Regions from separate parts of the Streptomyces sp. NBC_00377 genome, predicted to be linked through region 2. Evidence: riboswitches for the same ligand, from Rfam matches in the RefSeq annotation. Region 2 holds a riboswitch; each other region holds the start of a gene.

Region 1 (4,175 bases), 5.3 Mb from region 2:
TTCTTGACCTCCCAGCCGAGGTTGTCCTGACGGTAGGAGGCGAACTCGTACTTCTTCTTGCGCTCCTCGGTGTCGGTGACGTTGGAGAAGGCGACGTCGACCTTCCCGCTGTCGATGCCGACGAAGAGGTTCTCCCAGGTGAAGTTCTTCGTCTCGGGCGTCAGGCCGAGGACCGCGGCCACCAGGCGGCCGAGGTCGGGCTCCGCACCGGTGAGGGTCTTCTGGTCGTCGCCGACGTACGCCAGCGGGGCGAAACCCGAGGGCAGCGCGCCGATGCCGATGTTCAGCCTGCCGTTCTTCCTGAGGGCGGCGGGCAGTTCGGCGCTGATGGACTTCACCTCGGAGACCTTCAGGGTGGTCTCCTCGGCGGCGCCGTTGGACACGCGGCCGATGGTCACGCTGCCGGCGGCGCTGTCGGTCGTGGTGGCCGCCTCGCTGTCACCACCGCAGGCGGCGAGCCCGGTGGCGAGGGTGGCGACCGCGGTCGCCGCGGTGATGCCGCGAATCAGGCTGCGTCGGGTGAAGTGGGCAGACATGGCCGTCCTTTGTGACTGGTGTGACGTGACTGGTGTGACCGGGTGAGAGGGTGGGCGTGGGGGGAAGTCGTGGTGGGCTTCGGTGTCAGAGCACCTTGCTGAGGAAGTCCCGTGTCCGCTCGTGCTGCGGTCGGTCGAGGACCTCGGAGGGCGGACCCTGCTCGATGATCCTGCCGCCGTCGATGAAGACGACCTTGTCGGCGACCTCGCGGGCGAAGCCGACCTCGTGGGTGACGATGACGAGGGTGGTGCCGCTGGTCGCCAGGTCCTTGATGACGGCGAGGACCTCGCCGACGAGTTCGGGGTCGAGTGCGGAGGTCGGCTCGTCGAAGAGGATGACGCCGGGGCGCAGCGCGAGGGCGCGGGCGATGGCGACCCGCTGCTGCTGCCCACCGGACAACTGCCTGGGATAGGCGGCGGCCCTGTCGGCGAGACCGACCCGGCCGAGCAGTTCGCGGGCCAGCTCCAGGGCCTGCGGCTTGGCGAGTTTGCCGGTGGCGACCGGCGCGGCGGCGACGTTGTCCAGCACGGTCAGGTGCGGGAAGAGGTTGAAGTTCTGGAAGACGAAGCCGATCCGGCTGCGCTGGGTCAGGATGGCCCGCTCGCTCAGCTCCCTCAGCCGGTCGCGGTGCCGTCGGACGCCGATCGGCTCCCCGTTGACGCTGACGTAGCCGATCTCGGGCTTCTCCAGGTGGTTGATGACCCGCAGCAGGGTGGACTTCCCGGAGCCGGACGGGCCGAGGACGACGGTGACCTCGCCGGGCCGCACGGTCAGGTTCACCCCCTCCAGGACCCGGTGGGCGCCGTACCACTTGTGCACGTCGTGCACCTCGACGGCGGCGGGCACGACCCCGGCCTGCTCGGCGCTCCGCACGGTCTCGGTGGTCATACGGCGGCCTCCCGGCGGATGCGGGCCCGCAGATCACCGAGGCCGGTCCGCAGCTTCTGCAACGGCGTCGGCGGCAGGGAGCGCGTGGCGCCCCGGGCGAAGTACCGCTCGACGTAGAACTGGACGACGGACACGAGGCTCGTCAGGATCAGGTACCAGACGGTGACGACCAGCAGCAGCGGCACGATGTCACCGGGGTAGGTGGACCCCATGGTCTGCGCGGTCCCGAACAGGTCGAGCAGCGACACGTAGAACACCAGCGAGGTGGACTTGACCAGGCCGATCAGCTGGTTGACGTAGTTCGGGGTGATCGAGCGCAGGGACTGCGGGAAGACGATCTTCCAGAACTGGTAGCGCTTGGGCAGACCGAGCGCGGCGGCCGCCTCGTGCTGGCCCTGGTCGACGGAGAGGATGCCGCCGCGGACCACTTCCGCGGCGTAGGCCGCCTCGTTGAGGCTGAGGCCGATGACGGCGATCACCATGTCGGTGGCCAGCCGCGACTCGTCGAAGCGGAAGAACGCCGGGCCGAAGGGAACACCCACGCTCAAAGTCTGGTAGAGGGCGCTGAAGTTGTAGAGGAACAGCAGCACCACGATCAGCGGGATGGAGCGCAGCGCCCAGACGTAGGTCCAGCTGACCGCCCGCAGCACCGGGCTCCTGGAGAGCCGGGCGAGGGCGAGCAGGATGCCGCCGAGGAGGCCCAGCACAGCGCTGTAGGCGGCCACTTCGAGGGTGATCAGCAGTCCGTCGAGGATCGCCGGCCGCAGGAACCAGTAGCCGAAGCGGTCCCACTGGTAGAAGGGGTTGGAGACCAGCCCGTGGGCGAACTGCGCCACCAGGACCAGGACCACCGCGGTGGCGATCCAGCGGCCCGGCCGGCGCAGCGGCTGGACCCGCTGGGCGGTGAGCTTCGGCGACGGGACGTCGACGGCGGGCGCGGCCTCGGCGAGGGTCACGGCGCCTGGGGGTTCACTCATGAAGGGCTCCGGCGGGAGTCGGACACCCCGGGTCACGGCGGACGTGTGCGGCGGTGCGCGCTTCGGCGGGGCGGCGGGGACCGCTCGGCGGCAGCGAACAGGGCACGGCGCACGGACGCGTACGGAGGACCGGGGTGGGGCGGACGACGGCGCACCGCTCGGGCGGTGTTCGTCAGGAACGCGGCGGCGGGGCTGCGCGGTCGAGGGGGTTGGTTCAGCCCCGACAGCGGGCACGGCCCGGTGCGGTACACAGTGCGCTGTTCACACGCAGGAGATCGACGGCGCGGTTGGCGACGAGGATGTCGAGGTACGGCCGTACGCAGCCCCGGGGGCGGCGGGCCGCCGTCCGATGTGCTGCGTACATGTCCGTCACCATCTCTGTTCCGGCCCCCGAGGGGCACTCGCGCTTACCGATACGTCATTACCGAAACGTCGGTCCGGTCGTCACCTGGGGCACCCCACCGCGGAGCGAGGGTTGCCGGTCAGCAAGCCAGGGCTTGTTGCTGACGCTCATGACCGTTCTGGGCCGTAAGTAAGACAGTCACCCGAACGAATGTCAACGGCGGTCCGGTGGATGGACAGGGTCAGGGCCGTTCGAGCTGCGGTCGGACCGCCGTGCCGTCCGCCGCGTGGGTCGCCCAGTCCAGGATCTGGACAGCGGCGCCGGCGGCTTCCAGGCCCTGGCAACGGGCTTGGTGGCGGCGGGAGATGGCGTCCAGGTCGAGGTGGGAGCCGAAGGCCGGGTGGGCGGCCAGACGGCGCGCGTAGGCCCACAGGGCGGGGTGGTCGGCGACCCGGTGCACGACGGCGGCGTCGAGGTGATGGCGGTGCACGGTGTCGAGCTGGACCAGCGCGACCCACAACTCCACGTCGGCTGCCGTGATCTGATCACTGATCAGGTGTTCGTGGGCGCCGATCCCCCGTTCCAGCACGCCGAGCGTGGTGAGCAGCGTGTCGAGCGCTGCGGCGCGCTCCTCCTCCCCGGTGTCGGCCGCTCCGGCCCGCTGTGCGGCCTCCTCGATGCCCTGGGCGCACATCCGCTCGACGGCCTCGATCTGCGATTCGGCGCCGCCCGGGTACAGGGTGGCGCGGCTGCCGCCGAAGTGCCGGGCGAGGTCGCGGGCGATGTCAGGGCCGTGGCTGCTGACGATGCGCCCGGACCAGTCGTCGCTGAGGACCGGCGCGAGGGCGGGCCCTGTGTACCGGTGCGCGCTGGCGTCGTACAGGGGGCGCAGCGCGGAGTGGCCTCCGTCGGCGCAGTCGGGGACGGCGGGCAGAAAGGTGACCGGGCAGGCCCGGTCCAGACCCAGGAGGCTGTGGGTGACGGCGATGCGCAGACAGTCGGGGTCGGCGGCCGCCAGGTGGAGGCGGTAGCGGCGCGGCACGGCGTAGTGGCCGCTGCGCGCGTCCCGGCCGATCCGGCCCCGGAAGGCGGGGGCGGGGCGGGCGGACTGGTGGACGGCCAGTGGTGTGACGGACATGACTCTCCCCGGGGGCGGGACGCACGGCGGACGTGCGCGGCGGATGCGACGTCGAAGAGGGAGGTGCGGAGCTCGTCCAGGCGTGCCGGGTGCGGCCGCGTCCAGGGGACACGGCCGGTGCGGTTCGGCGCGGGACGGACCCGGCTCAGCCCTGGGGCCCGATCGCGCTGGCGACGCGCTTCAGGTCGATGTGACGGCGGGAGGTGAGAAGGGGCGACGACCGCGCCGTGCGGTGCGCGCGGCCGGCGATCGGCTCCTGTCGCCCCATTGTTTCCCTACCCGTTCACTAGGA
Region 2 (4,175 bases):
AACACCTCCGCGCCGGTGACCTACGGACTCATCGCCCTGTGCTGCCTGGTCTTCCTGATCGGCCCGGCCTCGGGCTTCAACGCGGCCTACGGCACCGGCGACGAACTGGCGGCCGCGCAGCGCGCCTACTTCCGGCGCTGGGGCGTGGTCCCCGGCGAGCTGTTCGAGGGCACGCCACGGGCCGTCCTGACCCCGGCCACCGCCCTCTTCGTGCACGGCAGCTGGGTGCACCTGCTGGGCAACATGCTCTTCCTCTACGTCTTCGGCACGATGACCGAGGACCGGATGGGACGCGTCGAGTTCACGCTCTTCTACACCGGCTGCGGCTACCTGGCCCTGCTGGGCTACGCCGCCGCCAACGCCGGGTCCGCGCAGTCCCTGGTGGGAGCCTCCGGGGCGATCTCCGCGGTGCTCGGCGCCTTTCTGTACCTGTTCCCCCGGGCGCGGGTCACCAGTCTCCTGCCGTTCCTGTTCTTCCTGCCGCTGCGGTTCCCCGCGTGGGTCGTGCTGCCCTGCTGGGCGGCCCTGCAATGGGCGGCGGCGGGGCGGGCCGCCCAGGGGCCCGGGGTGGCCTACCTGGCGCACCTGGTGGGCTTCGCGCTGGGACTCGGCTACGCGTGGGCCCGTTTCCGCGACGACGAGGGCCCGCAGGGCCGCCCGGGGAAGGCGGCGGCGAGAAGGGGGCGGGCGACTAGAGTGAGGGCCGCCCCAGCTCCGGCCCCCGAGGGAGAGAACCAGCCGTGATCACCGCGATCGTCCTCATCAAGACCAGCGTGGACCGGATCCCCGAGATCGCGGAGCGGATCGCTTCGCTGGACTCCGTGAGCGAGGTCTTCTCGGTCACCGGGACGTACGACCTCATCGCCATGGTGCGGGTGAAGGAGCACGAGGACCTGGCGGAGGTCATCCCGGGCAGCATCAGCAAGATCCCGGGAGTCGAGGGGACCGACACCCACGTGGCGTTCCGCACGTACTCGCAGCACGACCTGGAGGCGGCGTTCGCGATCGGGCTGGACTCCTGACCCGCTGACCACCGCCTCCCGCGGACCGTCGCTCAGACCGCGGGGACGCAGCGGCCGTCCTCCGTGCGGTACCGCCACTTCGCCCCGTCGCTCACCAGTTCACGGACCGCCGTCACGAAGCGCTCGACGTGCTCGTCCGGGGTTCCCGCGCCGAAGCTCACCCGGATCGCGTTGAGGGACCTCTCGCCGGGCGCCGCCTCGGGGGCGCCGCACTCGCCCTGGGTCTGCGGGTCGCCGCCCAGCAGCGTGCGGACCAGGGGGTGGGCGCAGAAGAGGCCGTCACGGACACCGATGCCGTACTCGGCCGAGAGGGCCGCGGCGAAGTGGGAGCTGTTCCAGCCCTCGACGACGAAGGAGATCACGCCGACCCGCGGGGCGTCGTCGCCGAACAGGGACAGCACCTTCACCTGCGGGACCTCGGCCAGCCCGGCCCGCACCCTCGCGATCAGGCGCTCCTCCCGCGCGACCAGGTTCTCGAAGCCGGCCTCGGTGAGCGCCTTGCAGGCCGAGGCGATCGAGTAGGCGCCGATCACGTTCGGGGAGCCGGCCTCGTGACGGGCGGCGCTCTCGTGCCACTCCACGTCCACCCCGCCGTCCTCGCGCCGCGTGACCTTACGGCTGGCGCCGCCGCCCGCGAGGTACGGGTCGGCCGCGACCAGCCAGTCGGCGCGGCCGGCCAGGACGCCGGCGCCGAAGGGCGCGTACAGCTTGTGTCCGGAGAAGGCGACCCAGTCGACGTCCAGGTCACGGACGGAGACCGGGTGGTGCGGGGCCAGCTGGGCGGCGTCCAGGACGATCCGGGCGCCGTGGGCGTGCGCCGCCGCCGCCAGCTCGCGCACCGGCCACAACTCGCCGGTGACGTTCGAGGCGCCGGTGACGCAGACCAGCGCCGGGCCGTGCGGGTCGCGGGCGGCCAGGGCGCGCTCCAGGGTCTCGACGGCCTGGCGCGGGGTGCGCGGGGCGTCGAGGTAGGTGACCCGGGCGTCCTTCCAGGGCAGCAGCGAGGCGTGGTGCTCGGTCTCGAAGACGAAGACCTGGCAGTCGGCCGGGAGGGCCCGCGCCAGCAGGTTGAGGGAGTCGGTCGTCGAGCGGGTGAAGACCAGCTGGTCGTCCGGACGGCAGTCGAGGAACTCGGTGACCGTGCGGCGGGCGTTCTCGAAGAGGTCCGTGGAGAGCTGGGAGAGGTAGCCGGCGCCGCGGTGGACGCTGCCGTAGTACGGGGCGTAGGCCGCCACGTCGTCCCAGACGCGCTGGAGGGCGGGGGCGCTGGCCGCGTAGTCGAGCGCCGCGTAGGCGACCGTGCCGCCCGTCACCAGCGGCACGGTGACATCCCGGCCGAGAACGGGCAGCTGGGCACAGATCGTACGGGTGGCGGCAGCGGTGGGGACAGACATGGCGAACTCCCGTGAGAGGCAAGGGGGAACCACCGTGCGAGCGGGCATGGCTCGAGCACGGGGGAAGGTGAAAGGGGTGTGCGGAGGCGGGGCTCTACGCCCTATCGCATTCGCTTGCTCACGGAAGGCTCCCTCGAACGACCAGGACCCCTGGCGGTGCTCACTCGAAAGAGTGCGAGGGGTCCGCGCTTGCCGTAGACCTCGCTGCCTACGGCCTGGTCCTCACCCGGGGCACCCCGCCACGGACGGAGGGTTGCCGGACAGTCGGCCGGGGCCTCATGACTGTCACTCATGACCTGGTACAGGAACGTACGTGAGGTGATCGCCGTCCCGCAACCCGTGTCCGGATCGCGGGACGGCGAACTGTGGACCGCTACGCGTTGCTGGCGGCCACCCAGCGCTCCAGGGCCCGCTTGGCCGCGCCCGAGTCGATCGACTCCGTCGCCCTCGCCATACCGGCCCGCAACTGCTCCGCAAGGGTCCCGGTGCCCGGCTCGAGCGCCACCAGCGCCGCCGCCGAGTTCAGCAGCACGGCGTCCCGCACGGGTCCCGTGTCGCCCTCCAGGAGGCGGCGGGCGACCTCCGCGTTGTACGAGGGGTCCCCGCCCCGCAGCGCCTCGACCGGCACCAGGTCGAGGCCGACGTCACGCGGGTCGAAGGTCTCCTCGGCGACCTTGCCGTCGCGCACGACCCACACGTGGGAGGTGGCCGTGGTGGTCAGCTCGTCGAGGCCGTCGTCGCCCCGGAAGACGAGGGAGGAGTTGCCGCGCTCGGCGAAGACGCCCGCGACGACCGGCGCCATGCGCGGGTCGGCGACCCCCACCGCCTGGGCCCGTACCCGGGCCGGGTTGGTCAGCGGGCCGAGCACGTTGAACACCGTGCGGATGCCCAACTGGCCGCGCGCCGCGCCCACGTGACGCAGCGCCGGATGGAACTTGACCGCGAAGCAGAAGGTGATCCCGGCCTCCTGGGCCACCTCGGCCACCCGCTTCGGGGTCAGCTCCAGATTGACGCCGAGCTTCTCCAGGACGTCCGAGGCGCCGGACGCCGAGGACGCTGCCCGGTTGCCGTGCTTGACGACCGTGGCACCGGTGCCGGCCACGACGATCGCCGACATGGTGGAGATGTTGACCGTCTTCGCGCCGTCGCCGCCCGTGCCGACGATGTCGACGGTCGGTCCCGGCACCTCGATGAGGTTGGCGTGCTCGTACATGGCCCGGACGAGACCGTTGATCTCCGCGACGGTCTCGCCCTTGGCCCGCAGCGCCACCACGAACCCGGCGATCTGCGCGTCGGTCGCCTCGCCCCGCATGATCCTGTCCAGCGCCCAGAACGTGGCGTCCGCGTCCTGGTCACGGCCGTACAGCAGGCCGTTCAGCACCTCGGGCCAGGAACGGTCCGCCGCGGTGTCGCCTCCAGCGGGGGTCACAGCGCTCATAGCCGCTCCTGCGTGTGTCGTCATGTGTCGTTCGTCCGCTGTGTGACGCGGAACAGGGTGAACCCCACCCTATCCAGCCCGTGGGCACGGCAAAGGGCCCCGTCCGAAGACCGGACGGGGCCCTTCTCCTGCGGCGTGGCGACGCCTCAGCGATCAGTGGTGGCCGTGGCCGCTCGTGATCTCCTTGTACTCCTCCACGGAGGGCTTCGGAATCTGCTGGTCCTCACCGAAGTAGGCCTCGCTGATCTTGGCGCGAAGCTTCTCCTTGCCCTTCACCTTGCGCTCGACACCGTTCGCGTCGACGGAAGCGCCGATCGCGGC
Region 3 (4,175 bases), 1.7 Mb from region 2:
TCGCGTGCAGCGAGCCGTCGTCGCCGACCTCGTAGGAGACCGGGCCGCGGTTGGAGGCGACCAGGACCTCGGCGGCCCTGGCGGCAGTGTCGTGCGTGGAAGCCATACGCCTCAACCTAGCCCGGTCTGTAAACGCTCAAACGTTCGCCGGAACGGGCGCGGGTCATCTGGGCCATCCCCGGCCACCTGCGCTTCCCCGTTCCCGTCGAGCGCATTGTGGAGATTGTGTGTTGAGAGGAGGATGCACCCTGCACGTGTACCGCGCACCTCGGGGGGTTCCATCGTCATGCCCGGACTTCGTCCGCACGGCGGCCGCGGCCGCACCGTCTCCTGGGCCGTCGCGCTGGCGGCCGCGGCCTCTCTGACCCTGGCCGGCTGCGAGGGCGGCGACGGCGCCGGCGCCGGCTCGAAGGCCGCCCCGGAGACGACCGCGGCCGCCGCCGCGACCCCGGTGTCGAGCAGCGCCGCTCCCGCACCGGAGCCGTCCCCGAGCGACAGTGGCCCGGCGGCGTCGCCCACGCCCACGGTCGTGACCCTCGGCGACCACTCCGGCACCGCCGTCGGGAAGGCCGTGGCCGACGCCCGGGCGGACGGACTCCGTTACGTCGTCTACCTCCAGGGCACGGGCGCCTCGCTCGACGGCGGCGGGCGGAAGGCCTCCTCGTGGAGCGCGGGCGAGAAGATCTGCGAGCAGATAGACGACCCCACCGACGTCAACAGCTCCTTCGACGTGGCCTTCGTCGTCCCACGGGACGGCCGGAACTGCGCGGGCAGCCTGACGGCCACCCCGAAGCCGACGAAGACCGCGACCGACACGACGGGCGGCGGGACGAGCGGCGGCTCCGGTTCAGGCGGCGGCAGCAAGGGGTGCGAGCTCACCAGCCCGGCGGGCAACTGCTACGCCGACGGCCAGTTCTGCGCCCAGCGCCACCACGGACTGAGCACCTACGGCAAGGGCGGCGAGTACCTCACCTGCGAGGAGGACGCCGCCGGCGTCTGGCGCTGGTCGGACGGCCACCCCGGCTGACTCGCCGCCCGAGGATCCGCAAGGCCTTCACTCGTTCAGGAGCACGCTTCAGTGATCGCTGTCACCGGCCTCCGTGGACAGCACAACTAGGCCACCTTCCGGGTCGCGTACTCCGCGATCTCCGCCATCGGCGGCCGTTCCTCGGTGTCCACGGAGTAGGTGCGCGGCTCGAAGCCGTCGGAGCTGCGTTCGAACTGGGTGAGGGACGGGCGGATCAGGTGTCCGCGGGCCAGCCGGAGCTGGGCGGTGCGGTAGATGGCCGCCGCCATCCGGCCCAGCGCCTGGCCGTCCTGGTGGCGGTGCTTGCGCACACCGACGTCGACCTGGGCGAGGGCGTCCAGGCCCACCAGGTGCAGGGCGTCGACCAGCATGCCCAGCTCCACTCCGTAGCCGACGGGGAACGGCAACTGCTCCAGCAGGCTGCGGCGGGCCGCGTACTCGCCGCCGAGCGGCTGCACGAACCCGGCCAGCTGCGGCCAGTGCATGTTGAGCAGCGGGCGGGCCATCAGCTCGGTGACCCTTCCGCCCTGGCCGGCCGCCCCGCCCAGCGGACGGTCGTACATGGCCTTGACCAGGTTCACCCCGGGGTCGGTGAGCAGCGGGCCGACGATCCCCGAGACGAAGTCGGAGGAGAACTCCCGCAGGTCGGCGTCGATGAAACAGACGATGTCCCCGGTGGTGGCCAGCAGCGAGCGCCACAGGACCTCGCCCTTGCCCGGCACGGCCGGTATGCGCGGCAGGATGTCGTCCCGGTGGACGACGCGCGCCCCGGCCGCCGCGGCCACCTGGGACGTACGGTCGGTCGACCCCGAGTCGACGACGACTATCTCGTCGACGAGCGGGACCTGGTGCATGAGGTCGTGCCGGATGATCGCGACGATGTCACCGACCGTCTCCTCCTCGTTCAGCGCGGGCAGGACGACGGACACCGACTGGTTGGTGGCGCGCTTCGCGGCCAGGATCCCGTGCAGCGGACGGTCGGTCAGGGACCAGGAGCGGGTGGCCAGCCAGCGCTCGGTTTCTTGAAGCACAGTCTGCGGCTCCTCACTGTCGTGATCACACCGGGTGCACGGAGGGTGACCGTGTGATCCATCTCGCGGTTCGGACGACTATCTCAACTGTCCTGGCCTTCGGTTACAGTCTTGAACAACGCGGATGACCATCGCATGTCCGAGGTCGCCCCCCGTTCACAACTTCATACCGCTCATCCAGAGGGGCAGAGGGATACGGCCCGATGAAGCCCCGGCAACCCTCCAGCCGGTCTCGTGACGATCACTGATTCACTTCGTGGTCGCTCCGCGGGGCTCCCGGCTCGGGAAGGTGCCAAATCCGTCTCACGGCGAGATGCGTCGTGAGGAAGATGAGGAGAAAGGGCCTCGCCTCACATGGCTGCGCAGACTGTTGCAAGCACGACTGATGCAAGCACCACCGACTCTACGACGACCTCGGCTGCCGACCTCGGTCCGGCCACCGCGTTGAGCTGCCGCGAGTGCGGCCACCGGGTGCCTCTCGGCCCGGTCTTCGCCTGCGAGGAGTGTTTCGGCCCGCTCGAGATCGCGTACGACTTCTCCTCCTACGACACGGAGGAGCTCCGCAAGCGCATCGAGGCGGGACCCGCGAACATCTGGCGCTACGCGCCGCTGCTGCCCGTCCCCGCGGATGTGGCCGACAAGCCCAACATCAACCCCGGCTGGACCAAGCTCGTGCAGGCCGACAACCTCGCCCGCGAGCTGGGCGTCGAGGCCGGCAAGCTGTTCGTCAAGGACGACTCCGGCAACCCGACGCACTCCTTCAAGGACCGCGTCGTCGCCCAGGCCATCGAGGCCGCCCGCGCGTTCGGCTTCACCACGCTGTCCTGCTCCTCCACGGGCAACCTGGCCGGCGCCGTCGGCGCGGCAGCCGCCCGGGCCGGCTTCCGGTCCTGCGTGTTCATCCCGCACGACCTGGAGCAGGGCAAGGTCGTCATGGCCGCGATCTACGGCGGCGAGCTCGTCGGCATCGAGGGCAACTACGACGACGTCAACCGCTTCTGCTCCGAGCTCATCGGCGACTCGGCGGGCGAGGGCTGGGGCTTCGTCAACGTCAACCTGCGGCCGTACTACGCCGAGGGCTCCAAGACGCTGGCGTACGAGATCTGCGAGCAGCTCGGCTGGCGGCTGCCGGACCAGCTGGTCGTGCCGATCGCCTCCGGGTCCCAGCTGACGAAGATCGACAAGGGCCTCCAGGAGCTGATCAAGCTCGGGCTGGTCGAGGACAGGCCGTACAAGATCTTCGGTGCGCAGGCCGAGGGCTGCTCCCCGGTCTCCGTCGCCTACAAGGCCGGGCACGACGTGGTGCGCCCGCAGAAGCCGAACACCATCGCCAAGTCGCTGGCCATCGGCAACCCGGCGGACGGTCCGTACGTCCTCGACATCGCCCGGCGCACCGGCGGCGCGGTGGAGGACGTGAACGACGAGCAGATCGTCGACGCGATCAAGCTGCTGGCGCGGACCGAGGGCATCTTCGCCGAGACCGCCGGCGGGGTGACGGTGGGTGTGACGCGCAAGCTGATCGAGAACGGTCTTCTCGACCCGACACTCATCACCGTCGTGCTGAACACCGGCGACGGTCTGAAGACGCTGGACGCGGTGGCCGACACCGGTCTGACCGCGACCATCCGCCCGACCCTGGAGTCGTTCCGGGACGCGGGTCTCGGCTGAGAGATTCGTTGTCCGTCTGCGGCGCGTGGGGCCGGCCGCCCCCGCGCGGCGGCAGCCGCACGATCCAGACAGCCCCGCGCCCCTCAGGGGGCGCTCCGCCCGACCGGAGGTCGAAAGCCATGAGCGTTACCGTCCGCATCCCCACCATCCTTCGCACCTACACGGGTGGCGCCGCCGAGGTGAAGGCCGAGGGGGCGACCCTGGGCGAGGTCATCTCCGACCTGGAGAAGAACCACACCGGCATCGCCGCCCGGGTCCTGGACGACCAGGGCAAGCTGCGCCGGTTCGTCAACGTGTACGTGAACGACGACGACGTGCGCTTCGAGCAGGGTCTTGAGACGGCCACTCCGGACGGCGCGGGGATCTCCATCATTCCCGCGGTCGCTGGCGGCTGAAGGACGGCCGTTCGGCGCCCGTCGGTACCCGCTGGTAGTACCCACCGGTAGTAA

The links. A riboswitch is a leader RNA that binds a small molecule or an ion and turns the genes downstream of it on or off. The one in region 2 is predicted to bind S-adenosylmethionine.
Region 1: linked by a shared signal. The riboswitch ahead of OHS71_RS06130 (amino acid ABC transporter permease) and the one ahead of OHS71_RS29755 (aminotransferase class V-fold PLP-dependent enzyme) in region 2 are both predicted to bind S-adenosylmethionine.
Region 3: linked by a shared signal. The riboswitch ahead of thrC (threonine synthase) and the one ahead of OHS71_RS29755 (aminotransferase class V-fold PLP-dependent enzyme) in region 2 are both predicted to bind S-adenosylmethionine.

Annotation. Positions count from the first base shown of each region.
Region 1 covers NZ_CP107958.1:1,384,949-1,389,123, forward strand. The annotation lists gene OHS71_RS06120 (transporter substrate-binding domain-containing protein) at 1-536, opposite strand, end outside; gene OHS71_RS06125 (amino acid ABC transporter ATP-binding protein) at 622-1,425, opposite strand; gene OHS71_RS06130 (amino acid ABC transporter permease) at 1,422-2,402, opposite strand; SAM riboswitch class IV at 2,801-2,920, opposite strand; gene OHS71_RS06135 (glutathione S-transferase C-terminal domain-containing protein) at 2,987-3,883, opposite strand; gene OHS71_RS06140 (putative leader peptide) at 4,029-4,151, opposite strand.
Region 2 covers NZ_CP107958.1:6,710,843-6,715,017, reverse strand. The annotation lists gene OHS71_RS29765 (rhomboid family intramembrane serine protease) at 1-744, shown strand, start outside; gene OHS71_RS29760 (Lrp/AsnC family transcriptional regulator) at 741-1,022, shown strand; gene OHS71_RS29755 (aminotransferase class V-fold PLP-dependent enzyme) at 1,055-2,416, opposite strand; SAM riboswitch class IV at 2,597-2,713, opposite strand; gene trpD (anthranilate phosphoribosyltransferase) at 2,790-3,854, opposite strand; gene qcrB (cytochrome bc1 complex cytochrome b subunit) at 4,008-4,175, opposite strand, start outside.
Region 3 covers NZ_CP107958.1:5,048,798-5,052,972, forward strand. The annotation lists gene OHS71_RS22715 (alpha,alpha-trehalose-phosphate synthase (UDP-forming)) at 1-106, opposite strand, end outside; gene OHS71_RS22720 (hypothetical protein) at 287-1,027, shown strand; gene OHS71_RS22725 (glucosyl-3-phosphoglycerate synthase) at 1,114-2,058, opposite strand; SAM riboswitch class I at 2,229-2,394, shown strand; gene thrC (threonine synthase) at 2,413-3,726, shown strand; gene OHS71_RS22735 (MoaD/ThiS family protein) at 3,846-4,121, shown strand.